DNA from 3 places in the Neobacillus canaveralius genome. Region 2 is predicted to be linked to each of the others. Evidence: a T-box and tRNA genes for the amino acid it is inferred to sense, from the RefSeq annotation. Region 2 holds a T-box; the other regions hold tRNA genes.
The links. The T-box of region 2 lies ahead of ABC255_RS07230 (valine--tRNA ligase). A T-box ahead of a tRNA ligase gene usually reads a tRNA of that ligase, here a tRNA-Val.
Positions count from the first base shown of each region.

Region 1 (11,079 bases), 220 kb from region 2:
GCAAGCCATCTACCTCCACTCATGCAGGCGCCAGAAGGGATAGGAAAAGCACCACTACTGGAGTAGCGAAGAGCAGGCGGAGCAAATAAACAAGGGACTGAATTTACCTTCAGTCCCTTGTTTCTGTATTATTGTCCGATTCCAAGGTTCGATTTAACTAACACTTCATCATATTTTTTCAAGTCAGCCTTCTGGCTGGAGAGTTTCGTTCCTAGGTACCCTGCAATAAATCCTAATGGTATAGACACAATTCCTGGTGTCGTATATGGGAAAAGTGGATTCCCTACGAAGATAGCCTTTCCTACTTCAGGGCTGAAAACATTCGGGCTAATGATTACAAGTCCAATAGCGGAGATAAGTCCAACCACCATGGCCCAAATTGCTCCGGTAGTATTAAAACGTTTCCAGTAAATTGTATAAATAATAACCGGTAAATTTGCACTGGCGGCTACAGCAAATGCCAGTGATACAAGGAAAGCTACGTTAAGGGATTGAGCCCCTAAAGCTAAAACAATGGAGAGGACAGAAACACCAATTGCTGCCCAACGAGCCATACTAACCTGTTGTTTTTCTGTGGCTTTTCCTTTTTTAAGGATCTCGTTGTAGAAATCATGCGCAAAAGCTGACGCAGCAGTTAGAACAAGCCCTGCAACCACTGCAAGAATGGTAGCAAATGCTACTGCAGAAATAAACGCGAACAGCATATTTCCACCAAGAGCCTTTGCTAAAAGGGGAGCTGCCATGTTTCCAGCTGCATTTGCAGCAACTATATCAGTTGTACCAACAAATGCCGCAGCACCAAAGCCAAGGAATATTGTCATTACATAAAATATCCCAATGATCCACGTTGCATATACGACTGAACTTCGAGCAGTTTTTGCATCTTTAACCGTAAAGAAACGTACAAGAATATGAGGCAACCCAGCGGTACCTAATACTAGTCCCAAATTTAATGAAAGAGTGTCGATACCATCCTTGTATTTTACCCCTGGATTTAAGAACGCTTCCTTTAACGGAGTTGCTGTTTTCATTTGATCAAACATATCAGTAATACTAAAGTTAAATTTAGCAAAAACAACAATCGATATTAAAAAGGTACCACCCATTAGTAGTACAGCTTTAATAATTTGGACCCAGCTTGTTGCATGCATACCGCCAAAAATAACGTAAACCGTCATTAATACCCCAACAATTAAAACAGATGTAGTATATTCCAATCCTAATAATAATTTAATAAGTGCACCAGCTCCAACAAGCTGAGCGATCATATAAAAGATAGAAATGGTTATGGTGTTCATAGCAGCAAAACCACGAACCTTTTTGGCGTCAAAGCGCGCTGCAATCATATCAGCAAATGTATATTTTCCTAGATTACGCAGTGGTTCCGCCACCAAATACAGAACAACTAGATATGCCACTAAGAAACCGATACTGTAAAAGAATCCATCAAATCCTGTAAGTGCAACTGCACCAGCAATACCAAGAAAGGAGGCAGCAGACATATAATCACCTGCGATAGCCAATCCATTTTGCCAGCCAGTAAGGCCTCCTCCAGCAGTGTAAAACTCACTTGCGTTCTTTGTACGTTTCGAAGCGTAATATGTAATAACTAACGTTACGAAGACGATACCAAGAAACATGGTAAAAGCAGCAGTATTCATTGATTTTTACCTCCTTCTCTGACAACTTTTTCAGCTAAATCATCAAATTTGGCTGCCTTTTTGGAGTAAAGCATGCATAAACCCCATGTCATAACGAACTGAAGAAAAGCAAATACCCATGCCCAGGAAATACTGCCAATAAATTTGTTATTCAATACCGTTGAGTATGAAGTTAAAATGGGTAATGCAAAATAGAAACAAAAGAAGAAGATCGTGATAGGAATGATGAATTTTTTCTTTTCGGAGAGTAATCTTTGGAAAGAAGATGATTGAACAATAGCACTGTAATCGCTTTCGGAATTAGCTGTAATTTTCCGTGCCTCCATTGGAAGCTCCCCCTCTCAATGTAGAAAATGTACAAATTACTATTGTGGATAAAAATAAGTACATGACTGTTGTGCTTGCTATCTTCCTCCTTTTGATAACAGATTTTTCTAAATATTTATTTTTTTGTTACGTTTATTATTATAGGAGCAGAGTAATACATTTAGCAATAGGAAAAATTTCATTTTTTTGGAAAAAGTATTATTACTATATAGATAGTAAAAACCATTTGAGGTTAACTTTAGGCGTGAAGTATGTGAAGATAAAAAGAAAAAACCTTTGCAGCGCAAAGGTTTTTTGAAGATGGAGACTATCGGGATCGAACCGACGACCTCTTGCATGCCATGCAAGCGCTCTCCCAGCTGAGCTAAGCCCCCGTGTGTGGTACAAGAAAAATTATATCTTTCTCATACCATTCTTGCAATAGTATTTTTCATTTTTTAGTTAAAAAATTATTGACCCATACTTTCTATTTCAACCTTTTGCACCCCGTCTAGATTTGAAACAGAATCATACACATCTGTTGTTTTTTCACGGTAATCTACTGCAACTAATATCTGAACGAGATGGTCACCATTGTCTAAATCCTTTATACGTATCCGACGGATAATATATTTTCTCCCCATTAAGAATGAAATGGCATTTTCAATTTGGATTTTATCACTGATAAATAATTGAAGACTAATTTCTTTTTCTCTCAATTGTTTTGGTCCAATAAATTTCATAACGTAAGGTACTAATTCAACACTAATAATGAGTAATGCAACACCAACAAACGCTTCAATAAAAAAACCTGCTCCAACAGCAATTCCTATTCCGGCTGCTCCCCATATCATCGCGGCTGTTGTTAATCCAGAGATACTATCATTTCCCCGTCTAAGGATTACACCTGCCCCTAGAAAACCGATTCCAGAAACAATTTGTGCCGCAAGACGAAGAGGATCCATCGTAATTCTTACATGGTCAGAATCTGGAAACATATAAGCTGATTCTATTGAGACAATGGTAAGCAGGCAACTTACTACAGATATAACAAGACTTGTTTTAAGTCCTACAGGTTTTCGCTTTAATTCGCGTTCTAGTCCAATGATAAGTCCCAAAACAGCTGAAATACCGAGTTTTATTAATATATCGTAATCAATGTTCTCCATGGGCCTCACGTCCAATAATAGTAAGTATAGTAATTCTTAAATAAACATTCACTTTTATCATATGAAATCCCTTCTATATTAAAAAAGAATTTTCCTTATTTCTAAATATAATACAGAGATTATGGTTATTTAATAAGTTTTTTCGCTCTGCTTAGTTAATTAATGATAAACTACTTTAATTAAATATACAGCAAAGGTAGATAATATGAGTCTATGCTCATCCTTGATTATCCTTTGACAGTAGAAGATTCTTTATTCCCTTGATAGTATAGGGATCGATTTGAAAAAGAGGAGTGATCAAAAAAACTTTTAAAATTATATTGCAATCATTTTAATAACATGTTATATTAAATCTCGTCCTCTACGAGAGAGTCACACAACAAAAATAAAATTTAAAAAAGTTGTTGACTTCACGATAATGGATGTGGTAAATTAATGAGGTCGCTTTTGAGGTGTTAAGAAGTACAAACTCACTGATGACTGCAATTGTTCTTTGAAAACTAAACAAACAAGAACGTCAACAAAAAAATAATAGTTTCTTCTATAGAAACTAGCCAACGTAACAAATGAGCTAATCAACTTTCTTGGAGAGTTTGATCCTGGCTCAGGACGAACGCTGGCGGCGTGCCTAATACATGCAAGTCGAGCGAATCTTAAGGTGCTTGCACCTTTTGGTTAGCGGCGGACGGGTGAGTAACACGTGGGCAACCTGCCTGTAAGACTGGGATAACTTCGGGAAACCGGAGCTAATACCGGATAATCCTTTTCCTCTCATGTGGAAAAGCTAAAAGTCGGTTTACGCTGACACTTACAGATGGGCCCGCGGCGCATTAGCTAGTTGGTGAGGTAACGGCTCACCAAGGCGACGATGCGTAGCCGACCTGAGAGGGTGATCGGCCACACTGGGACTGAGACACGGCCCAGACTCCTACGGGAGGCAGCAGTAGGGAATCTTCCGCAATGGACGAAAGTCTGACGGAGCAACGCCGCGTGAGCGATGAAGGCCTTCGGGTCGTAAAGCTCTGTTGTTAGGGAAGAACAAGTATCGGAGTAACTGCCGGTACCTTGACGGTACCTAACCAGAAAGCCACGGCTAACTACGTGCCAGCAGCCGCGGTAATACGTAGGTGGCAAGCGTTGTCCGGAATTATTGGGCGTAAAGCGCGCGCAGGCGGTCCTTTAAGTCTGATGTGAAAGCCCACGGCTCAACCGTGGAGGGTCATTGGAAACTGGGGGACTTGAGTACAGAAGAGGAAAGCGGAATTCCACGTGTAGCGGTGAAATGCGTAGAGATGTGGAGGAACACCAGTGGCGAAGGCGGCTTTCTGGTCTGTAACTGACGCTGAGGCGCGAAAGCGTGGGGAGCAAACAGGATTAGATACCCTGGTAGTCCACGCCGTAAACGATGAGTGCTAAGTGTTAGAGGGTTTCCGCCCTTTAGTGCTGCAGCTAACGCATTAAGCACTCCGCCTGGGGAGTACGGCCGCAAGGCTGAAACTCAAAGGAATTGACGGGGGCCCGCACAAGCGGTGGAGCATGTGGTTTAATTCGAAGCAACGCGAAGAACCTTACCAGGTCTTGACATCCTCTGACACTCCTAGAGATAGGATTTTCCCCTTCGGGGGACAGAGTGACAGGTGGTGCATGGTTGTCGTCAGCTCGTGTCGTGAGATGTTGGGTTAAGTCCCGCAACGAGCGCAACCCTTGATCTTAGTTGCCAGCATTCAGTTGGGCACTCTAAGGTGACTGCCGGTGACAAACCGGAGGAAGGTGGGGATGACGTCAAATCATCATGCCCCTTATGACCTGGGCTACACACGTGCTACAATGGATGGTACAAAGGGCTGCAAAACCGCGAGGTTAAGCCAATCCCATAAAACCATTCTCAGTTCGGATTGTAGGCTGCAACTCGCCTACATGAAGCCGGAATCGCTAGTAATCGCGGATCAGCATGCCGCGGTGAATACGTTCCCGGGCCTTGTACACACCGCCCGTCACACCACGAGAGTTTGTAACACCCGAAGTCGGTGGGGTAACCGTAAGGAGCCAGCCGCCTAAGGTGGGACAGATGATTGGGGTGAAGTCGTAACAAGGTAGCCGTATCGGAAGGTGCGGCTGGATCACCTCCTTTCTAAGGAATATGCAGTCCTTGTGGACTGATAAACTGTTGATGGTTACTTGTTTGTTTAGTTTTGAGAGTGCAATTCTCTCTCGAAACATTTGTTCCTTGAAAACTAGATAATCGTAAGAAGAAGTCAAGTAAAACCGAGAATCGCCACATTAGTTTTTCTCTCTTATTAATAAGAAGAAAATAACCTTTTAGGTTAAGTTAGAAAGGGCGCACGGTGGATGCCTTGGCACTAGGAGCCGATGAAGGACGGGACTAACACCGATATGCTTCGGGGAGCTGTAAGTAAGCTTTGATCCGGAGATTTCCGAATGGGGGAACCCACTGCTCGTAATGGAGCAGTATCTTTACCTGAATACATAGGGTATTGAAGGCAGACCCGGGGAACTGAAACATCTAAGTACCCGGAGGAAGAGAAAGCAAACGCGATTCCCTGAGTAGCGGCGAGCGAAACGGGACATAGCCCAAACCAAGAGGCTTGCCTCTTGGGGTTGTAGGACACTCAACATGGAGTTACAAAGGAACGGGGTAGATGAAGCGATCTGGAAAGGTCCGTCATAGAAGGTAAAAACCCTGTAGTTGAAACTTCGTTCCCTCCTGAGTGGATCCTGAGTACGGCCGGACACGAGAAATCCGGTCGGAAGCTGGGAGGACCATCTCCCAAGGCTAAATACTCCCTAGTGACCGATAGTGAACCAGTACCGTGAGGGAAAGGTGAAAAGCACCCCGGAAGGGGAGTGAAATAGATCCTGAAACCGTGTGCCTACAAGTAGTTAGAGCCCGTTAATGGGTGATAGCGTGCCTTTTGTAGAATGAACCGGCGAGTTACGATTACATGCAAGGTTAAGTTGAAGAGACGGAGCCGCAGCGAAAGCGAGTCTGAATAGGGCGTATGAGTATGTGGTCGTAGACCCGAAACCAGGTGATCTACCCATGTCCAGGGTGAAGGTGAGGTAACACTTACTGGAGGCCCGAACCCACGCACGTTGAAAAGTGCGGGGATGAGGTGTGGGTAGCGGAGAAATTCCAATCGAACTTGGAGATAGCTGGTTCTCTCCGAAATAGCTTTAGGGCTAGCCTCACGTTGTAAGAGTCTTGGAGGTAGAGCACTGTTTGGACTAGGGGCCCTCATCGGGTTACCGAATTCAGACAAACTCCGAATGCCAAAGACTTATCCGTGGGAGTCAGACTGCGAGTGATAAGATCCGTAGTCAAAAGGGAAACAGCCCAGACCACCAGCTAAGGTCCCAAAGTTTACGTTAAGTGGAAAAGGATGTGGAGTTGCTTAGACAACCAGGATGTTGGCTTAGAAGCAGCCACCATTTAAAGAGTGCGTAATAGCTCACTGGTCGAGTGACTCTGCGCCGAAAATGTACCGGGGCTAAACGTAACACCGAAGCTGTGGATTGACACCATTAGGTGTCAGTGGTAGGAGAGCGTTCTAAGGGCGTCGAAGCTAGACCGTAAGGACTGGTGGAGCGCTTAGAAGTGAGAATGCCGGTATGAGTAGCGAAAGACGGGTGAGAATCCCGTCCACCGTATGCCTAAGGTTTCCTGAGGAAGGCTCGTCCTCTCAGGGTTAGTCGGGACCTAAGCCGAGGCCGAAAGGCGTAGGCGATGGACAACAGGTTGATATTCCTGTACCACCTCTTTATCGTTTGAGTGATGGGGGGACGCAGGAGGATAGGGTAAGCGCGCTGTTGGATATGCGCGTACAAGCAGTTAGGCTGGTAAGTAGGAAAATCCGCTTACCGTGAAGGCTGAGCTGTGATGGCGAGGGAAATATAGTACCGAAGTTCCTGATTCCACACTGCCAAGAAAAGCCTCTAGCGAGATAAAAGGTGCCCGTACCGCAAACCGACACAGGTAGGCGAGGAGAGAATCCTAAGGTGTGCGAGAGAACTCTCGTTAAGGAACTCGGCAAAATGACCCCGTAACTTCGGGAGAAGGGGTGCTTTTTGAGGTGAATAGCCTCGAAGAGCCGCAGTGAATAGGCCCAGGCGACTGTTTAGCAAAAACACAGGTCTCTGCGAAGCCGCAAGGCGAAGTATAGGGGCTGACGCCTGCCCGGTGCTGGAAGGTTAAGAGGAGGGGTTAGCGCAAGCGAAGCTCTGAATCGAAGCCCCAGTAAACGGCGGCCGTAACTATAACGGTCCTAAGGTAGCGAAATTCCTTGTCGGGTAAGTTCCGACCCGCACGAAAGGCGTAACGATCTGGGCACTGTCTCAACGAGAGACTCGGTGAAATTATAGTACCTGTGAAGATGCAGGTTACCCGCGACAGGACGGAAAGACCCCGTGGAGCTTTACTGTAGCCTGATATTGAATTTTGGTACAGCTTGTACAGGATAGGTAGGAGCCTGAGAAACCGGAGCGCTAGCTTCGGTGGAGGCGTCGGTGGGATACTACCCTGGCTGTATTGAAATTCTAACCCGCACCCCTTATCGGGGTGGGAGACAGTGTCAGGTGGGCAGTTTGACTGGGGCGGTCGCCTCCTAAAGAGTAACGGAGGCGCCCAAAGGTTCCCTCAGAATGGTTGGAAATCATTCGCAGAGTGTAAAGGCACAAGGGAGCTTGACTGCGAGACCTACAAGTCGAGCAGGGACGAAAGTCGGGCTTAGTGATCCGGTGGTTCCGCATGGAAGGGCCATCGCTCAACGGATAAAAGCTACCCCGGGGATAACAGGCTTATCTCCCCCAAGAGTCCACATCGACGGGGAGGTTTGGCACCTCGATGTCGGCTCATCGCATCCTGGGGCTGTAGTCGGTCCCAAGGGTTGGGCTGTTCGCCCATTAAAGCGGTACGCGAGCTGGGTTCAGAACGTCGTGAGACAGTTCGGTCCCTATCCGTCGTGGGCGCAGGAAATTTGAGAGGAGCTGTCCTTAGTACGAGAGGACCGGGATGGACGCACCGCTGGTGTACCAGTTGTCTTGCCAAAGGCATCGCTGGGTAGCTATGTGCGGACGGGATAAGTGCTGAAAGCATCTAAGCATGAAGCCCCCCTCAAGATGAGATTTCCCATAGCGTCAAGCTAGTAAGAACCCTGAAAGATGATCAGGTTGATAGGTCAGAGGTGGAAGCGTGGTAACATGTGGAGCTGACTGATACTAATCGTTCGAGGACTTAACCAATTTTTAAAGGTGAACTCGTTTTACAACTTCTTCTGAAATTATCTAGTTTTGAGGGAATGAAATTTTTTTCAAAAACCTCTTGAAAAATATCGAAAAAGACAATATAATAGATTTTGTCTTTGAGAAAGTAGTCTGGCAATAATGGCGAGAAGGTCACACCCGTTCCCATACCGAACACGGAAGTTAAGCTTCTCAGCGCCGATGGTAGTTGGGACTTTGTCCCTGTGAGAGTAGGACGTTGCCAGGCTTATATATGGAGGATTAGCTCAGCTGGGAGAGCATCTGCCTTACAAGCAGAGGGTCGGCGGTTCGATCCCGTCATCCTCCACCAAAGTTTTTTCGCGATAGCGAAAATAACTTTCCCATATATGCCGGTTTAGCTCAATTGGTAGAGCAACTGACTTGTAATCAGTAGGTTGGGGGTTCAAGTCCTCTAGCCGGCACCATGCTTTACTTCGTTGGTTCATATCAGCGGCAGCGTAAACACAGTTATCATATAAGTGCCAATTATATGAGCCATTAGCTCAGTTGGTAGAGCATCTGACTTTTAATCAGAGGGTCGAAGGTTCGAGTCCTTCATGGCTCACCATTTAAATGTATATGCGGGTGTGGCGGAATTGGCAGACGCACCAGACTTAGGATCTGGCGCCGCAAGGCGTGGGGGTTCGACTCCCTTCACCCGCACCATTTAATTTAATATGCGGAAGTAGTTCAGTGGTAGAACACCACCTTGCCAAGGTGGGGGTCGCGGGTTCGAATCCCGTCTTCCGCTCCATAGTTGCCGGGGTGGCGGAACTGGCAGACGCACAGGACTTAAAATCCTGCGGTAGGTGACTACCGTACCGGTTCGATTCCGGTCCTCGGCACCAAGTTATTTTTCGGAGAAAAATAACCAGAGTTTTTTCGCGATAGCGAAAAAAACTTTCAATATATTGCGCCCGTAGCTCAATTGGATAGAGTGTCTGACTACGGATCAGAAGGTTATGGGTTCGACTCCTTTCGGGCGCGCCATATAATACGGGAAGTAGCTCAGCTTGGTAGAGCACTTGGTTTGGGACCAAGGGGTCGCAGGTTCGAATCCTGTCTTCCCGACCATGCTTTTAATAACAAAATGGGGCCTTAGCTCAGCTGGGAGAGCGCCTGCTTTGCACGCAGGAGGTCAGCGGTTCGATCCCGCTAGGCTCCACCAAGATTTTTTGCGAAGCAAAATAATCAATGCTTTTTCACGCTAGTGAAAATAACTTATAACTTAATTATATATTTGGCGGTGTAGCTCAGCTGGCTAGAGCGTACGGTTCATACCCGTAAGGTCGGGGGTTCGATCCCCTCCGCCGCTACCAAATAAACCTTAATTTGGACCTTTAGCTCAGCTGGTTAGAGCAGACGGCTCATAACCGTCCGGTCGTAGGTTCGAGTCCTACAAGGTCCACCAGTAATTTTATGTTTTTTTGGAGGAATACCCAAGTTCGGCTGAAGGGATCGGTCTTGAAAACCGACAGGCGGGTCAAACCGCGCGGGGGTTCGAATCCCTCTTCCTCCTCCATTTTATTAATTCAGCAAAATGAAATATTTTTATTGTCGCGGGGTGGAGCAGTCTGGTAGCTCGTCGGGCTCATAACCCGAAGGTCGCAGGTTCAAATCCTGTCCCCGCAATATGGTCTGGTAGTTCAGTTGGTTAGAATGCCTGCCTGTCACGCAGGAGGTCGCGGGTTCGAGTCCCGTCCAGACCGCCATTTTTATTAAAATGGCAAAAAATATAGTGGCTCAGTAGCTCAGTCGGTAGAGCAAAGGACTGAAAATCCTTGTGTCGGCGGTTCGATTCCGTCCTGAGCCACCATTTATTTTTAGATGGAAACTATTATGATGGCGATTGTGGCGAAGTGGTTAACGCACCTGATTGTGGTTCAGGCATTCGTGGGTTCGATTCCCATCAGTCGCCCCATCTATTATTTTACTTTTCGCGGGTGTAGTTTAGTGGTAAAACCTCAGCCTTCCAAGCTGATGTTGTGAGTTCGATTCTCATCACCCGCTCCAATTTATGGGCCTATAGCTCAGCTGGTTAGAGCGCACGCCTGATAAGCGTGAGGTCGATGGTTCGAGTCCATTTAGGCCCACCAGAACTTTTTGCGACAGCAAAATAGTTAGAACTTTTTGCGACAGCAAAATGATTTTCCATTGTTCCGCAGTAGCTCAGTGGTAGAGCTATCGGCTGTTAACCGATCGGTCGTAGGTTCGAGTCCTACCTGCGGAGCCAATTTTTATGGGGAAGTACTCAAGAGGCTGAAGAGGCGCCCCTGCTAAGGGTGTAGGTCGGGTAACCGGCGCGAGGGTTCAAATCCCTCCTTCTCCGCCATAAAAATTAAGGCCCCTTGGTCAAGTGGTTAAGACACCTCCCTTTCACGGAGGTAACACGGGTTCGAATCCCGTAGGGGTCATACAAAAAGGCTGATGATATTTTATCATCAGTTTTTTTGTGCTAATTTTTGCCAGTAAAAATGACAATACTACAATTGATTATGTATAACTCCATCAATTCTAAGTTTATAGTGACCGAAACGTCGAAGCAAACGGAATTTGGGTAACTATAAAAGACCCTAATTAATTTAAATGCTAATTAAAGCCAAATCATTCAAAGTGCTCCAGTGGCTTAATACCTTCATCTAAATTAAATTGAGTCGCTCTAG
Region 1 covers NZ_JBDFLL010000001.1:1,258,600-1,269,678, forward strand. The annotation lists gene ABC255_RS06075 (DEAD/DEAH box helicase) at 1-89, shown strand, start outside; gene ABC255_RS06080 (solute symporter family protein) at 129-1,661, opposite strand; gene ABC255_RS06085 (DUF485 domain-containing protein) at 1,658-1,987, opposite strand; tRNA gene ABC255_RS06090 (tRNA-Ala) at 2,290-2,362, opposite strand; gene ABC255_RS06095 (MgtC/SapB family protein) at 2,438-3,136, opposite strand; rRNA gene ABC255_RS06100 (16S ribosomal RNA) at 3,718-5,267, shown strand; rRNA gene ABC255_RS06105 (23S ribosomal RNA) at 5,459-8,395, shown strand; rRNA gene rrf (5S ribosomal RNA) at 8,527-8,642, shown strand; tRNA gene ABC255_RS06115 (tRNA-Val) at 8,651-8,726, shown strand; tRNA gene ABC255_RS06120 (tRNA-Thr) at 8,766-8,841, shown strand; tRNA gene ABC255_RS06125 (tRNA-Lys) at 8,909-8,984, shown strand; tRNA gene ABC255_RS06130 (tRNA-Leu) at 8,998-9,082, shown strand; tRNA gene ABC255_RS06135 (tRNA-Gly) at 9,096-9,170, shown strand; tRNA gene ABC255_RS06140 (tRNA-Leu) at 9,176-9,264, shown strand; tRNA gene ABC255_RS06145 (tRNA-Arg) at 9,330-9,406, shown strand; tRNA gene ABC255_RS06150 (tRNA-Pro) at 9,414-9,490, shown strand; tRNA gene ABC255_RS06155 (tRNA-Ala) at 9,509-9,584, shown strand; tRNA gene ABC255_RS06160 (tRNA-Met) at 9,659-9,735, shown strand; tRNA gene ABC255_RS06165 (tRNA-Ile) at 9,751-9,827, shown strand; tRNA gene ABC255_RS06170 (tRNA-Ser) at 9,846-9,938, shown strand; tRNA gene ABC255_RS06175 (tRNA-Met) at 9,975-10,048, shown strand; tRNA gene ABC255_RS06180 (tRNA-Asp) at 10,052-10,128, shown strand; tRNA gene ABC255_RS06185 (tRNA-Phe) at 10,157-10,232, shown strand; tRNA gene ABC255_RS06190 (tRNA-His) at 10,262-10,337, shown strand; tRNA gene ABC255_RS06195 (tRNA-Gly) at 10,356-10,429, shown strand; tRNA gene ABC255_RS06200 (tRNA-Ile) at 10,436-10,512, shown strand; tRNA gene ABC255_RS06205 (tRNA-Asn) at 10,575-10,649, shown strand; tRNA gene ABC255_RS06210 (tRNA-Ser) at 10,658-10,748, shown strand; tRNA gene ABC255_RS06215 (tRNA-Glu) at 10,759-10,830, shown strand.
Region 1: it has a tRNA-Val gene. The T-box ahead of ABC255_RS07230 (valine--tRNA ligase) is inferred to sense a tRNA for this amino acid. The anticodon was not compared.

Region 2 (11,079 bases):
CTTTAACCGTGCTGGTTCTATGATTGGTTTCTTCTTCACCAATGAACCTGTCATCAACTATGAAACAGCAAAATCCTCTAACCTAGAATATTTTGCTGCTTACTATCGTGAAATGGCAGAACAAGGCGTATTCCTGCCGCCATCTCAATTCGAAGGATTGTTCTTGTCGACAGCTCATACTGATGAAGATATCGAAAAGACAATCAAAGCAGTGGAAATTGCTTTTTCAAAACTAAAATAATACTTTTTTCTATAAAAAGACACAAGATTGGACGTATGCAATGGGCATACGTCTATTTCTGTATTGTTTACTTACCGGTTGAGGATTAGGTTAAGCATCCGAGCTAATAAATAGGCGGAGTAATTCCGCTTAATTATTAATTATCACTAAAAACAGCTTATATAGACGGAGAGATTCCGCCTATTGGCCCGAAAAATTTGAAAATGGGAGATTTTGCTTTGCATAAGCGGAAAAACTCCGCCTATATACCCCGATACGAGCACCATTCTGCATTTAACCGGAAAATCTCCGCTTAATTTACTTTTGCTGGTTACCCGATTAAGGAAAGACATTTTCTCAAAAATCGATTGGTGGGTGTTTTTTATTGTAAAGAAGGCTTTTTTATCATATTTAAATACATTGGTTCATAGAGTGTAAGTGACATAGTGATTTTGCTTAAAAGGAAACGAAAGGAGGAGTCGCTTTGTCTCAGGAGAATCAATCGTGCCTGCGATTTTCCTTGGAGGAGTCATTGTGGTTTAGAAAAGGACAGGAAGTGGCTGAACTTGTGTCGATTTCTCTAGACCCTGATATTACCATCCAGGAAAATGATCAATACGTAACCATACGTGGTTCGCTAGAGTTAACTGGCGAATATAGAAATGACAATGAAAGTGCAGTGGAAGAGGAAGAAAATGTACCTAACCAAAAGTATGTGGAAAGAGTGGATCCACAAGAAGAAGGCATTTGTGAATTTTCACACCGTTTTCCTGTCGATATTACCATTCCAAACAATCGAATTCAAAGCATCTATGATATCGATGTAATTGTGGAGTCATTTGATTATTCCATTCCGGAGCGCAGTTGTCTGAAACTGTCCGCAGAATTAACCATCAGCGGCTTGTATGATTCAACACAACAAGAAGAAACTGAGGAACAAGAAGAGGAGTATGAAGTACTCCATCGTTATCAGGTAGAAGTTCCAAGTGCACAAGAACAAGAAGAAGCGGAACAAGAAGAGAATCAATTTGAGGATACTTTCTTGTTTGAGGCTGAAGCAAGGAAACTGCCAGAAGAGGAAAAGGTTGAAGCTTTTCCGAAATTCCCAACATTCTCGTATCAAGAGCCTGAAGATGAGGGAGAGCCCGAGCAGCCAACACAGCCTGTTGTTTTTGAACATGCCAGAAGTGAAGCAAGTGAGCCCGTTCAAGAGATAGAAGAAATCGTCGAGGAAGCTCCGGCACAGGAGGTAGAAGAGCCAGCACCAGCAAAAGAACCAGTCCTTGAGGAGAGCTCTTCTTCCCCAGAAGCACCACCTAAACAAGCCAAAAAGAAACCATCAAAGAAGAAAACAATGACATTAACGGAGTTCTTTGCCCGCAAAGAAGAAGCTTCAGATCAAGCTAGATTAAAAGTTTGCATTGTCCAAAAGGGCGACACGCTAGATAGTCTTGCCGACCGTTATGCGGTATCAGTCCCCAATCTGCTGCGTTACAATAATCTTGAACTCAATCAAGATGTATTTGAGGGTCAAGTATTATATGTACCGGTCGCACTAGCAAAAAAATAATAATAAATACATGGTGAGCGGGTTATTAACCTGCTCCCATCTTTTTAAGGATTTTGCCCTGGCTGAAAGGCAGATGAATGGTCTATGCGCGACACAAATCAGGTAGACTCGCTGATACCGATATTAAATAACTACCAAATAAAGCCTTATTTTGTTGAGGAACACGGCAATATTAAAAAAATCTATTCAGATAAAGGGACCTTTGCATTGAAGAAAATTGACCCGACAAATGGTACAGATTTTATTCGCCATGTTCATCTTCTATACCAAAAAGGATACAATCGAATTGTCCCTATCTATCCGACGATGGACGGAAGGTATGCTGTTCTCCATGATAAAGCCTTATATTACTTAATGCCTTGGATGTCGAATGAAATAAAGGAAGACCGGACACAGAAACACCAGCAGCTTTTTCGTGAGTTGGCAAGGCTGCACACACTCTCTGCTAAGGACATTAAGGTGAATAAGGAGGAGCGGACAGAGCATTACGAAAAAACGATTGAGGTGCTCGATAAGAATCAGGAATTTCTGGATGGCTTTATCGATGAATGTGAAAAAAAGACCTATATGTCCCCATTTGAATTGGTGTTTTGCCTATACTATAACGAAATAAGTCAGGCACTTCGCTTTTCTAAAACTAAATTCGAAGAATGGTATGAAAAAACAAAGGAAGAAGAAAAAGCACGAATGGTGATAACGCATGGAAAAATATCATCCGAGCATTTTCTTTACGACGAAAAAGGGTACGGCTATTTTATTAACTTTGAAAATGCCCGCTATGGCTCACCGATTCATGATTTATTGCCATACTTATCCCGTTCCTTTAATACCCAGCCAACAAGAAATGACGAAGCGGTGGAGTGGGTTTATCATTACTATAAATTTTTTCCCTTTAAGGCAGATGAAAAATTGCTATTCTTTAGTTATTTAGCTTATCCGATTCCAATCATTCAGGTGGCCGAAAAGTATTATAAAAAAGAACAGCCAAAAAATGAGCTGAAGTTTGTCCGAATGCTGCAGCGGAAATACTGGCATCTGAAGAATTCAGAATATGTTGTAATGAGAATGACTGAAATTGATGAACAAGAGAAGCAGGCAAAAGAAGGAGCCCAGCAGCAGTAATCATGCTAAATGGGCTCTAAACAATTTCAAAATAAATTGATACCGCAATGGCAATAAACACAGTTAGCAAAAGTACATCAAACACAGTGGGAATAAAAAGTGTTCGGATTAATTGAAAAATCGTAAACGGCAGAATCAACTGCTCGCATACTCTCCTAGTCGTTCGATACCAGGGAGTGTAGGAGTATTTGGTGATAAATTTCCTCCGCTTCATTTCATACTTCCTCTCCAAAATGGCATTTCTTTTATGTATATTCTTCTTACATAGTGAATTCCCCTAAATTCTTAACGTTTTTTACAAAATGGTATATAATATAAAAAAATTGGCTATCATTATTGACGACTAGAACACTTTTTGGGTAGTATAAACAATATGATTAATAACACACAAGCATAGACAGGGAAGAGTACGATGTACACCTGCTTTAAGAGAGGGAAGCTATTAGCTGGAAGGTTTCCTAAGCAGACACTCGGAAGGTCACCCTTGAGCTTCTTCAGCGAACGGAGATTTAACATCCCATTAGTTGAAGACGGATCAAATCCGTTATCTATTTAAGCGCCAATCCATTTCTGTAGGATTGGAAAAAAGGTGGTACCGCGAAACAAACTCCATTCGTCCTTTTATTGACGAATGGGGTTTTTTGTTTGTCTAGTTACTTAAAAGAAAGAGAAATAAAGGAGATGGTCAAATGGAGACAAAGGAAATTACCATGCCGACTAAGTATGATCCACAGTCGATTGAGCAAGGAAGATATGATTGGTGGCTGAAAGGAAAGTTTTTTGAAGCACAGAATGATGAGGGCAAGCAGCCTTATACAATCGTAATCCCGCCGCCTAACGTTACTGGAAAGCTGCACTTAGGGCATGCTTGGGATACAACATTGCAAGATATCGTTACACGCATGAAGCGGATGCAGGGCTATGATGTTCTCTGGCTTCCAGGAATGGACCACGCTGGTATCGCAACGCAAGCAAAAGTTGAAGAAAAACTTCGCAGCGAAGGCAAAAGCCGTTATGATTTAGGCCGTGAAAAGTTCGTTGAGGAAACATGGAAGTGGAAGGAAGAATACGCTTCTCATATCCGCCAGCAGTGGTCAAAGTTAGGTTTAGGATTAGATTACAGCCGTGAACGTTTCACACTAGATGAAGGTCTATCCGCAGCGGTACGTGAAGTTTTTGTTACTCTTTATAACAAAGGTCTTATTTACCGCGGCGAGTACATCATCAACTGGGATCCATCTACAAAGACAGCATTATCTGATATCGAGGTTATTTACAAGGATGTTCAAGGTGCATTTTATCACATGAAATATCCGTTAGCAGACGGTTCAGGACATATTGAAGTAGCAACCACTCGTCCAGAAACAATGTTGGGTGATACAGCAGTTGCGGTTCATCCAGAAGATGAGCGTTACAAACATTTAATCGGTAAAACTGTCATCCTTCCAATCGTTGGTCGTAAGATCAAAATTGTTGGCGATGATTATGTAGATATGGAATTCGGTTCTGGTGCTGTTAAGATTACACCAGCACATGATCCAAATGACTTTGAAATCGGCAACCGTCATAATCTTGAGCGTGTTTTAGTAATGAACGAAGACGGCACAATGAATGACAGAGCTGGAAAGTACAAAGGTATGGACCGTTTTGAATGCCGTAAGCAAATTGTTAAAGACCTTCAGGAACAAGGCGTTCTTTTCAAAATTGAAGAGCACTTACACTCTGTTGGTCATTCCGAGCGCAGCGGTGCAGTTGTTGAGCCTTACCTTTCAACACAATGGTTCGTTAAGATGCAGCCACTTGCGGATGAGGCAATCGCTCTGCAAAATAAAGAAAACAAAGTTAACTTTGTTCCGGAACGCTTTGAAAAAACGTACCTGCACTGGATGGAAAATATCCGCGACTGGTGTATTTCAAGACAGCTCTGGTGGGGTCACCGAATTCCTGCTTGGTACCATAAAGAAACAGGTGAAATATTCGTTGGTCACGAAGCGCCAGCAGATAGTGAAAATTGGGAGCAGGATAAAGACGTATTGGATACATGGTTCAGTTCTGCATTATGGCCGTTTTCTACAATGGGTTGGCCAAATGTTGAAGCAGAAGACTTCAAGCGTTTCTTCCCAACAGATGTACTTGTAACCGGTTATGATATTATCTTCTTCTGGGTTTCTCGGATGATCTTCCAAAGCCTTGAATTTACAGGTGAACGGCCATTTAAAGATGTTCTCATCCACGGTCTAGTTCGCGATGAACAAGGTCGAAAAATGAGTAAATCCCTTGGCAATGGTGTTGATCCAATGGATGTTATCGACAAATACGGTGCAGATGCCTTACGTTACTTCCTTTCAACAGGAAGCTCTCCAGGTCAGGATTTACGTTTTAGCTTTGAAAAGGTCGAATCTACTTGGAACTTTGCAAATAAAATTTGGAACGCCTCTCGTTTTGCATTAATGAACATGGATGGCATGACATATGATGAAATCGATTTTAGCGGCGAAAAATCCGTTGCAGATAAATGGATTCTCACTCAATTAAATGAAACCATTGAAAGTGTTACAAAGCTTTCAAAGCGTTATGAATTCGGAGAAGCAGGACGTGCATTATACAACTTCATCTGGGATGATTTCTGTGACTGGTACATTGAGATGGCAAAGCTTCCATTATATGGTGAGGATGAATCAGCAAAGAAAACAACTCGTTCGATTCTTGCACATGTTCTTGATCAGACGATGCGTTTGTTACATCCGTTCATGCCATTCATTACCGAGGAAATCTGGCAGAACCTTCCACATAGTGGTGAATCAATTACAACTGCTAAGTGGCCTGAGGTAAATCCAGCCTACTCTGATGAACAAGCTGCGCAGGAAATGAAAATGTTAATGGAAATGATTCGTTCCGTTCGTAACATCCGTGCTGAGGTAAACACGCCAATGAGCAAGAAAATTAAAATGCTTGTTAAGGCGAAGGATGATTCAGTATTAAAGGCGATTGAAAAGAACCGCGGCTATATTGAAAAATTCTGTAATCCAGAAGAATTACAATTGGGAACAAACCTTGAAACCCCAGAGAAGGCAATGACAGCTGTAATTACCGGCTTGGAAATCTATCTTCCACTAGAAGGTTTGATTAACATTGATGAAGAAATTGCGCGACTCGAAAAAGAATACGATAAGTTAACAAAAGAAGTAGAAAGAGTAGAAAAGAAACTAAACAACGAAGGCTTTATGAAAAAAGCACCTGAGAGTGTTGTTGCCGAAGAACGAGCAAAGGAACAAGACTATCGCGAAAAAAGAGCGTTAGTAGAGGCTCGTATAAATGAGTTAAAAGGATTATAATAAAAAGAAATCGAGACGAGTCCTTCAATAGGGATTCGTCTTCTTTTAGAAATAGGAAAAGGGGTATCTTAAAATGTTTAGCTCATATAGTGAAGCCCTTGAATGGATACATGGACGATTAAGACTCGGGATTAAACCTGGTCTGACCCGAATGGAATGGATGATGGACAAGCTTGGCCATCCAGAGAAGAAAATGAAAACCGTTCATATTGGCGGAACAAATGGAAAAGGGTCAACAGTAACCTTCTTACGCAATATCCTCGAAGCCGCAGGTTATTCCGTTGGTACATTTACATCGCCATATATAGAACAATTTAATGAGCGTATCTCAGTTAATGGGAAGCCAATCAGTGACGAAGAAATACTTGAGTTAACCAATGTGATTCGTCCTTTAGCGGATGAATTAGAACAAACTGAACTAGGCAGTCCAACCGAGTTTGAAGTGATTACAGCGATGTCTTTCTATTATTTTGCCAATATAAATCAAGTTGACATCGTACTTTATGAAGTGGGCTTAGGGGGAAGATTTGATTCAACCAATATCATTCAGCCAATAACTTCTGTTATTACAAACATTGGACTTGATCATACGAACATCCTTGGTCACACGTACGCAGAAATTGCATTCGAAAAAGCTGGTATAATAAAAGATCAGATTCCTGTTTTCACTGCTGTAAAAAATCAAGATGCCATAAAGGTAATAAAAGAACAGGCTGATAAAAAGCATGCTCCACTAAATATATTGAATCAGGATTTCTCGATTACTTCACACAGTCCACAAGAAACTGGTGAGGAGTTTACTTTAAATAGTGCTAATCTTAAATTCGAACATTTAGAAATTAGCATGATTGGCCAGCACCAAACAGAAAATGCAGCGTTAGCCGTTATGGCAGCTCAATCTATTAATCATCACGAAGAATTTTCAATCTCAGAAAATGCAATAAGGAAAGGTTTAAAGAGAGCGTATTGGCCAGGAAGATTTGATATCCTCTCAAATAATCCACTCGTCATTATTGATGGCGCTCATAATGATGAAGGTATTTCGGCACTTGTTCATGAACTTTCTAATCGCTATTCTAACAACACTATTCATATTGTATTTGCAGCATTAAAGGATAAAAAGCTCGACCAAATGATATCTCAATTGGATCAAGTCGCTGATGAAATCTCATTTGTATCGTTTGATTTCCCTCGAGCAGCGGATGCCATCGATTTGTTTTCTTTAAGTCATTCGAAAAATAAAAGAATCGGGGAGGATTGGGATTCTCATCTTGCCAAATGTGTTCAAGACCTGCAGCCAGATTCCGTTCTAGTTGTCACAGGTTCTTTATATTTCATCTCAGAGGCTAAATCGTATTTAAGTGAATTTTTGAAAAACAATACCATTTCACTATGACAAGCTAAAGCATTTTTGATAAAATGAGTATATCTCAATTTCAAAATATTGTAAGTGGGGAGGAGGATTAGAATGGCAGTACAACTGAAAATGAAGAAAGCAATCTTTCTTGTTTGGTTATTGTTGGTACCAGCAGGAATGTGGTTTACCTATCAAGCTTTTCCTCCCCACTTCTCAGGACAATGGTGGGATTTATTAGCTTTTTTGACGTTAACATCCGTTGTGGCATTTATGCCGATGGTCATTAATAATACTCCCATCTTTCTAATCCAATGGGTTTCACTTGCAACATTTTTAAGCTTCGGCTTGTTCATAGAAATGATATTTGCCCAAGCCGCTGTTGTGTTGTTACTCTTAAGGCTACGCGTTCAAAAGGAACAATATTTCCGCATACCGCTAAATTTAATTATGTTTTTCCTTGTATCTTTGGTGAGCGGAGTTGTGTACTACGCACTTGGGGGACAAACTGGTCCCAGTTTAGTAAATGACCCACATGCTATATGGCTTGCGGCGATATATGCAGTAGTAAATTACTCTTTAAATCAAGTTATTATTTCCTTTTATTTATACTTCATTTATAAAAGTAAGGAATCCTACTTTGGGAAGGATTTCATCGTTGAGACCATCACCACATTTATTACCTTGCCGCTTGGCTTTGTCCTATATATGTTTTATAACCAACAAGGCTTATTAGCTTTATTAATTGTGGCTGTTCCATTTGCGAGTTTATCGATTATTTTTAAGCTTTATTATTCAAGTGAAAAAATTAATGAATATTTACAAAAAGCGGCAGAAATTGGTCATCAAATGGCAGAACGGCTTGAGGTAGATGGAGTCATTGACCTATTTATCCAGAAGTTAAGTGAAATGCTGCCGGTTGACTATGCTTATATTTTTGATGTTAATAGTGGGGACGAGCTTCAATTAGTCCGCCGGATTCAGTGTGGTACTGGCATCACTATGGAGACTGCTAAGATCAAAAAAAATCAAGGCATAAGCGGTTATGTTTGGGAAAAGCGAAAAGGTTGCCTATACCATTCAAAAAAAGAATGGAAGCCCTATTCCAAGGGCTATCTCCCTGGCGATGCAGAAAGTTTATTAGCCGTTCCAATCGTCAGAAATAAAATAGTGATTGGGGTATTGATACTCGCTTCAAAGCGAAAAAGAGCATATGAAAAATCTCAGTTGATGATCGTGGATATTCTTTGTTCCTACTTTGCTGTTGCAATTGATAACGCAAAGCATTATGAACTCACAAAAACGCAGAGCGAAAGGTGTGCGTTAACGAAATTATATAATTATCGTTATTTTGAGAAATTATTAACGGACGAATTCGATAAACTATTTCAGTTTGAATGCAAGGTCTTATCGTTAATCATTTTAGATATTGATCATTTTAAAGATGTTAATGACACCTATGGGCACCAAAGTGGAAATGAAATTCTTTGTGAGTTGGCGACTAGGTTGAGTAACATTGTGGGTTCACGCGGTACCGTAGCTCGATACGGGGGGGAAGAATTTGTTGTTTTACTTCCTGAGTCTGATAAAGAAGAAGCCTATCAACTTGCAGAAATGATTAGACAATCTATTGCCAACTGGCCATTTATCTTGCAGCAATCCTTAGAGCTTACACAACATCAGGTAAAAATTACAGCTTCAATTGGAGTGGCAACTGCTCCTGAGGATGCAGAAGATCCACTTGCTTTGGTTCGACATGCGGATAGGGCACTATATGTTGGGGCGAAGAGGGCAGGAAGAAACCGAGTTGCTGAATATGTAAAATAAGTATATAGAGGGTTGAACATGATGTATTTCCGTGTTCAACCCTTTTATTTTTACTAAATTCTTGCTGTTGAAAAGTAAATATCTTATGCTAAACTGAAAATGATATATTTTATTAAAATTATACAAAAAAATACATATATTTTAATAGTCTATAATAAAAAAGAAATAGGGTGATGAGAGATGAATGAAAAAGGGTTAACATTAATAGAGATACTTGCTTCAATCGTAATTCTTTCAATAATAATAATTTCTCTGTTAAGCTTTTTTGTTCAATCTTCACGTTCTACTAATGTATCGAAAAGTATTATGAATGCTACCTATATTGCGCAAACGACTATGGAAGAAATGTATAGTGTTATTACTGCTACAAAATCTATTAATGAACTATCTAAACCTGCGACTTACAATGAAATTGTTAAAACTGCAAACCAGGTTGTCTATCAAAAAAACGTCTCCAACCATTCCGTAACAGTAGAATTAACCCCTTATACAGTTGATGCATCTCTTGTGAATCTTAAAGTCAAAGTAAATAAAGATACAAAACAGGAAGCCCAAATGGAGATGTTGGTATCATGGAAAAAAGAATAATGAGATTTAAATTAAATAATAATAACGGGTTAACATTAATAGAAGTGTTAGGTGCATTTACCTTACTTTCACTTATTTTGATCATGGCTAGTTCGGTTCACTTTTTTGCTCAGAATCAGGCAAAAAAACAATCGGATGAAATCGCTAATCAAACAAATGCTAGATTAGCGATGAAAGTAATTACGAAAGAAATAAGAAGTGCTGATGAGCTTGATATATATGATGGTACTAAGAAATATAGTGTGGATAGACTAGGTTATATCACTGAACAAATTAATAATAGTCCCATTGGTTTAACCATCAGTAAAAATGGTACTACTACTATATATGTATATGAAAACAATACCTTAAAAAGAAATAGTCAGCCATACATTACCAATCTGCAAAATTTTGAATTGAAAGTAAATCTCCCAAAAGTAAATCAGATTTCCATATCTGTGGCTAATCTTCCAGTAACCACAATATCCATTAGAAAATAGGTGAGAGTATGATTCGGCGGTTAAATAAAATTAAAATTGAAAACAATGAGCATGGAATGGCTTTGGTTACTGTCATGATGGTTTTAGTTGTAGTATCTGTTATGGGAGTAAGTCTAATGGGACTAGCTGCATCTAATACAAAAATGACAACCGGGGAACGAGATACCCAATCCTCTTATTATATTGCTGAATCAGGTATAAATGCCCGATTAAACGAACTCAGCAGTCTAATAAGAACAGAATATAATAATGCAGTCAGCGGTCCAAACTTCTTTTCACGCGTCGAAAATTTATTTGTTGAAAAAAACTATGGGGTAGAGACCTTTGAAAAATCCCTCGGACATCAACCATCTGCAACTGTAAAAATTCAGGCTCTAAACACTACAAACTCATTTAGTAAAGATTATAAAATTACTTCTAGTGGTGTAATAAATGGTAAATCGAGTTCCGTTTCAGCAATCTTTAATCTTACTTGGAAGCCTAAAAGTAATATTGTTCTTCCTCCCGATTCTGTATTATTTACAGATAATGAATTAATATTTCAAAACACCCCGGTTACCCTAAACGGAGAAGTAGTTTCCAAC
Region 2 covers NZ_JBDFLL010000001.1:1,474,621-1,485,699, forward strand. The annotation lists gene hemL (glutamate-1-semialdehyde 2,1-aminomutase) at 1-241, shown strand, start outside; gene spoVID (stage VI sporulation protein D) at 705-1,790, shown strand; gene ysxE (spore coat protein YsxE) at 1,875-2,912, shown strand; gene ABC255_RS07225 (hypothetical protein) at 2,929-3,126, opposite strand; T-box leader at 3,298-3,536, shown strand; gene ABC255_RS07230 (valine--tRNA ligase) at 3,602-6,247, shown strand; gene ABC255_RS07235 (bifunctional folylpolyglutamate synthase/dihydrofolate synthase) at 6,321-7,643, shown strand; gene ABC255_RS07240 (sensor domain-containing diguanylate cyclase) at 7,716-9,428, shown strand; gene ABC255_RS07245 (prepilin-type N-terminal cleavage/methylation domain-containing protein) at 9,609-10,016, shown strand; gene ABC255_RS07250 (PilW family protein) at 10,001-10,495, shown strand; gene ABC255_RS07255 (PilX N-terminal domain-containing pilus assembly protein) at 10,504-11,079, shown strand, end outside.

Region 3 (5,589 bases), 3.5 Mb from region 2:
GCGCAGGAAATTTGAGAGGAGCTGTCCTTAGTACGAGAGGACCGGGATGGACGCACCGCTGGTGTACCAGTTGTCTTGCCAAAGGCATCGCTGGGTAGCTATGTGCGGACGGGATAAGTGCTGAAAGCATCTAAGCATGAAGCCCCCCTCAAGATGAGATTTCCCATAGCGTCAAGCTAGTAAGAACCCTGAAAGATGATCAGGTTGATAGGTCAGAGGTGGAAGCGTGGTAACATGTGGAGCTGACTGATACTAATCGTTCGAGGACTTAACCAATTTTTTATGGTGAACTCGTTTTTACAACTTCTTCTGAAATTATCTAGTTTTGAGGGAATGAATTTTTTTCAAAAACCTCTTGAAAAATCTCAAAAAGACAGTATAATAAAGATTGTCTTTGAGAAAAGTAGTCTGGTAATAATGGCGAGAAGGTCACACCCGTTCCCATACCGAACACGGAAGTTAAGCTTCTCAGCGCCGATGGTAGTTGGGACTTTGTCCCTGTGAGAGTAGGACGTTGCCAGGCTGCAATTCTATTGTTATTCCGCAGTAGCTCAGTGGTAGAGCTATCGGCTGTTAACCGATCGGTCGTAGGTTCGAGTCCTACCTGCGGAGCCATTCTTTTATGGAGAGCTGTCCGAGTGGCCGAAGGAGCACGATTGGAAATCGTGTAGGCGGGTAACCCTGTCTCAAGGGTTCAAATCCCTTGCTCTCCGCCATAAAACATTAACTTTTTATTGGCCCCTTGGTCAAGTGGTTAAGACACCTCCCTTTCACGGAGGTAACACGGGTTCGAATCCCGTAGGGGTCACCATTACAAGGTTAACACAGTTTAGTTTTAAAATATGGAGGATTAGCTCAGCTGGGAGAGCATCTGCCTTACAAGCAGAGGGTCGGCGGTTCGATCCCGTCATCCTCCACCATGATTATTTCATTGAATTTTTATTGTCGCGGGGTGGAGCAGTCCGGTAGCTCGTCGGGCTCATAACCCGAAGGTCGCAGGTTCAAATCCTGTCCCCGCAATTGGTCTGGTAGTTCAGTTGGTTAGAATGCCTGCCTGTCACGCAGGAGGTCGCGGGTTCGAGTCCCGTCCAGACCGCCATTTTTATTAAAAAGGCGTAATATTGTGGCTCAGTAGCTCAGTCGGTAGAGCAAAGGACTGAAAATCCTTGTGTCGGCGGTTCGATTCCGTCCTGAGCCACCATTTTTATTCTATTGATTATTTGCTTGCCGGTTTAGCTCAATTGGTAGAGCAACTGACTTGTAATCAGTAGGTTGGGGGTTCAAGTCCTCTAGCCGGCACCATTAGGTTGAAACTTCATATTATGTGGAGGGGTAGCGAAGTGGCTAAACGCGGCGGACTGTAAATCCGCTCCCTCCGGGTTCGGCGGTTCGAATCCGTCCCCCTCCACCAATTTTACTTACAATAGTAAAAATAAATTTCCATTATAGGGGTATAGTTTAAAGGTAGAACGAAGGTCTCCAAAACCTTTGGTGTGGGTTCAATTCCTACTACCCCTGCCAATTAATTTTATTATGGCGATTGTGGCGAAGTGGTTAACGCACCTGATTGTGGTTCAGGCATTCGTGGGTTCGATTCCCATCAGTCGCCCCATATAACCATCATTAAAGAAAAATTTATCATTGGGCTATAGCCAAGCGGTAAGGCATCGCACTTTGACTGCGACATGCGTTGGTTCAAATCCAGCTAGCCCAGCCAATTCGCGGAAGTAGTTCAGTGGTAGAACACCACCTTGCCAAGGTGGGGGTCGCGGGTTCGAATCCCGTCTTCCGCTCCATCATATGGCGGCATAGCCAAGTGGTAAGGCAGAGGTCTGCAAAACCTTTACCACCGGTTCGAATCCGGTTGCCGCCTTCATTCTTTCTTAAGATTTAATAGCGCATATTATTGCGCCGGGGTGGCGGAACTGGCAGACGCACAGGACTTAAAATCCTGCGGTAGGTGACTACCGTACCGGTTCGATTCCGGTCCTCGGCATTATCTTTACAAATTTTATTTTGCCGGTGTGGCGGAATTGGCAGACGCGCACGACTCAAAATCGTGTTCCTCTGGAGTGTCGGTTCGACCCCGACCACCGGTATCTAAAAACACCCACAAATGTTGTTAAATCAGCATTTGTGGGTGTTTTTTTCTTCAGTAAAATAGTCATCTGGTTCCCTTTGAACCCGAAGAAACATGCAAGAGGGATCAGAAGTCCATCTGGTCTTAGGTAATTGAAATCGACCATTGAATGTTTAGCTGATATGTGTGGACGAAAACAAAAAAAAGTATGTCTTTCTGTGAATTGTTTTGGCTATTTAACAATCTCACAAGAAGAACATACTTTTTCATTTTTATTAAACTCTTTTTACTTATCGCAGAGTGATTTCATTTTTCTTTTGCTCTCCCGTTTTCCTAAACTGCCTGTTTTGTATTGGGCAGGCTTTCTTCGGGAAGTTCAATTCTCCTAGGTTTATTAACGATAAAGATATAGGATAGAGCTCCGACAAGAAGGATACTCGCCACAAAAACTAAAGCACCACTAAAGGACTGCGTCTTGCTTAAGATAATTCCAATGACAATAGGTGTAACAATTCCTGCTATATTTCCAATTGTATTAAATATTCCACCTGTTACTCCTAAAAGCTCTTTAGGTGCCATGTCTCCAACAAGAGTCCAAGTAAGTCCAGCTAGTCCTTTTGCGAAGAACGCAACTGACATTATAACAATAATTGCTACCGTAGACTGTGTATAGTTTGCTAACACAATGGTGCTTGAAAGAAGGAATCCTGTAATAATCGGAGTTTTACGAGCTACTGCTAAGGATTTTCCTTTTTTCAATAATGTGTCAGAAACGAAGCCGCCAATAATCCCTCCAACAAACGCAGCTAAAAATGGAATCGATGCGATAAAACCAACCTTAATTATAGACAAGCCTTTTTCTTGAACCAGATAGGTCGGGAACCAGGTTAGGAAAAACCAAACAATGGTATTTAATGCGTATTGTCCAATGTAAATTCCAATCATTTGTCTGTTTGTTAGTAATAATCGGATATGCGCCCATTTTACTTTTGTCTTCTTTTCTCCAGCATCTGCGAAGCCGCCGCCATCTTTAATATAGTTGATTTCTTGCTGGTTAACGCGTGGATGGTCGGATGGGTCACGGACTAGCTTAAACCAGAAGAAAGACAAAATCATTCCAATTCCACCGGCAAAATAGAAAATATAATTCCAGCCCATTTTCTGCAAAAGCCATGCTAATACTGGTGTAAAAAGAGCTAACCCGAAATATTGTGCTGAGTTATAAATCGCTACTGCTCTGCCTCGTTCATGCTGAGGGAACCACATCGTTGTCATTCTGCTATTTGCAGGAAACGAAGGTGCTTCCGCAATTCCGACGATAAATCTTAAGAGGAATAAGGTAAGAAAACTGCCGACAAATCCTTGAAAAAAGGTGAATAAAGACCAAACAAATAGACCAATACCATATACTTTACGTGCTCCAAACCGATCAAGCAGCCAGCCGCCTGGTATTTGAAAAAACGTATAGGCCCAGTTAAATGCAGAAAAGGCAAGACCTAGTTTTACAGCATCTAAATAGAGATCCTCTTTCATAATCGGTGCAGCAACACTTAAAGCCGAACGGTCAATATAATTAATGACTGTTGTAACAAATAATATGGCAAGAATTAAATAACGTGCATTACTTTTTCCCGCATAGGAATTGGTTGATTTTGCATTTCCACTCATTTATTGTTCCTCCTCTTATTGTTAAATAGATTATCAGAACCTCTTTGGATTTTTATGACTCCAATTAACCTTTGAATTCTACTAATGCAGCGAGGAGAGCTTTTATATATCCGATTGAATACACATAGCCAATATTGTTATAGTTCCATTGAATACAAGTGTTGGGCCAACTTGGGTTGTGTTCAATTTGAACCCCTTCAAGGATTGGAACATGGTCCGGATTCAAGCAGCCGTTATAGCCGACTTTATCTAGTTCAAGTAAAACCTTAAACATGTTCATATCACCGTCATCTAGAAGTGCTTCCTCAAAAGCCTTTGTGGTTGGCAGGCTTCCTCTGACATTACGGAAATGAACGAGAAAAATCTTATCTTTTCTGCCATAGTTGTTAATTTCATTTAATACAAGGGAACTTCCGCCTTCCTCTGCTCTTGTTCCAACACAGTAAATATAGCCGACATTCTTGCTTGGGAATGCATCTATGAGACGGTGATAGCCTAGACCTCCAAATAGAGTCTCAGGATGCGGTGCATCTGAAGGATGCATTCCTAGTAGTACATTACAGTCTTCAGCGACTGGAACCATTTCTGTATAAGCATCACAGAAACGCTGCCACACATGTTCATATTCCTCTACCGTCGGATGAGTAAAGGTTTCCTTTGTAAACCCTAGACTTTCTCCCCGAGCAATCATTCCACCTCTCTGAAAGGAACGGTATTTAGTTGTTAAATGCGGGAATACATCTCCTTCAAATCTTTGTCTAACAAGTGGCACTCTGGCTTCACCAAAAACTTTTATCGCATTTATTGAGTTTTCTAGTTCTTTCTCACTGCCGGGTTCATTATTCATAAATTTCATAGTCATATCAGGCAAAGTTACACGATTGATATCCATTCCATAAGAACGAATTCTTCTTCTTAACTTCAACAATTGGTCTAAATCGGGATAGCCTTGTTCTTTTACACCAGCAAAAGCAGAACCTTTTCCAAAGTCGATGCAGTCTACACCTAACTGACTTAATTGCCGTAAATCTCCATCTGTTAAATCTGTTGTATACGATGTGATTGATATTTTCATCACGGTTACATCATCCCTTCTATATGGAACTATTAAATGGTCAAAATATAGACACTAAAAAATATCTTTTAACTTCATAAAAAACCGGTTCGTTATAGTAAGATTGTAGTATGAATTCGGTTTCAACGAAAATACTCGTTTTTTATAGCAAAAGCATAAGGAATTTTATAGCAAAAAAGGGAGGGTGCTGTAAATGGACTTTCGAGATTTGGCAATTCTACAAGTTATCTATGAAGAAAAGAACATAAAAAAGGCAGCAGACCGATTGTTTATTTCGCAGCCTGCAATTACGTATCGGATTCATCAATTGGAAAAGGAACTTAATATAGACCTGCTTATAAGGGGGAATAAAGGAGTTCAATTCACTTTGCAGGGGGAATTTCTGGTTGAAAGTTCAAAAAATCTATTACATCAAAGAGACAATCTTATCGAACAGGTACAAAATATGGGGAACGAAGTCCAAGGTACGTTGCGACTTGGTGCTGCCAATAATTTTGCTATCTACATGCTGCCTCCTATTCTAGCTAGCTTTACTAAAGCATTTCCTAAGGTGAAAATTCAACTTAAAACTGGTTTAGGAAGAGAGATTATGAAGCTATTAGAGGATGGAGAAATTCATATTGGAATTGAAAGTGCAGGACATAAATGGGGAGAGCAAAAAGTGCTAATCGATCGAAATACTATTTGTTTGATTTCCAAAAATAAAATCTCCATGGAAGACCTTCCAAATCAAAACCTTATTTATATCGCTACTCCTGCTATTAAG
Region 3 covers NZ_JBDFLL010000001.1:4,996,727-5,002,315, reverse strand. The annotation lists rRNA gene ABC255_RS24555 (23S ribosomal RNA) at 1-276, shown strand, start outside; rRNA gene rrf (5S ribosomal RNA) at 408-523, shown strand; tRNA gene ABC255_RS24545 (tRNA-Asn) at 541-615, shown strand; tRNA gene ABC255_RS24540 (tRNA-Ser) at 625-716, shown strand; tRNA gene ABC255_RS24535 (tRNA-Glu) at 737-811, shown strand; tRNA gene ABC255_RS24530 (tRNA-Val) at 845-920, shown strand; tRNA gene ABC255_RS24525 (tRNA-Met) at 947-1,020, shown strand; tRNA gene ABC255_RS24520 (tRNA-Asp) at 1,023-1,099, shown strand; tRNA gene ABC255_RS24515 (tRNA-Phe) at 1,126-1,201, shown strand; tRNA gene ABC255_RS24510 (tRNA-Thr) at 1,227-1,302, shown strand; tRNA gene ABC255_RS24505 (tRNA-Tyr) at 1,327-1,411, shown strand; tRNA gene ABC255_RS24500 (tRNA-Trp) at 1,448-1,521, shown strand; tRNA gene ABC255_RS24495 (tRNA-His) at 1,537-1,612, shown strand; tRNA gene ABC255_RS24490 (tRNA-Gln) at 1,643-1,717, shown strand; tRNA gene ABC255_RS24485 (tRNA-Gly) at 1,722-1,796, shown strand; tRNA gene ABC255_RS24480 (tRNA-Cys) at 1,803-1,873, shown strand; tRNA gene ABC255_RS24475 (tRNA-Leu) at 1,911-1,996, shown strand; tRNA gene ABC255_RS24470 (tRNA-Leu) at 2,019-2,099, shown strand; gene ABC255_RS24465 (MFS transporter) at 2,414-3,748, opposite strand; gene ABC255_RS24460 (mannonate dehydratase) at 3,813-4,823, opposite strand; gene ABC255_RS24455 (LysR family transcriptional regulator) at 5,017-5,589, shown strand, end outside.
Region 3: it has a tRNA-Val gene. The T-box ahead of ABC255_RS07230 (valine--tRNA ligase) is inferred to sense a tRNA for this amino acid. The anticodon was not compared.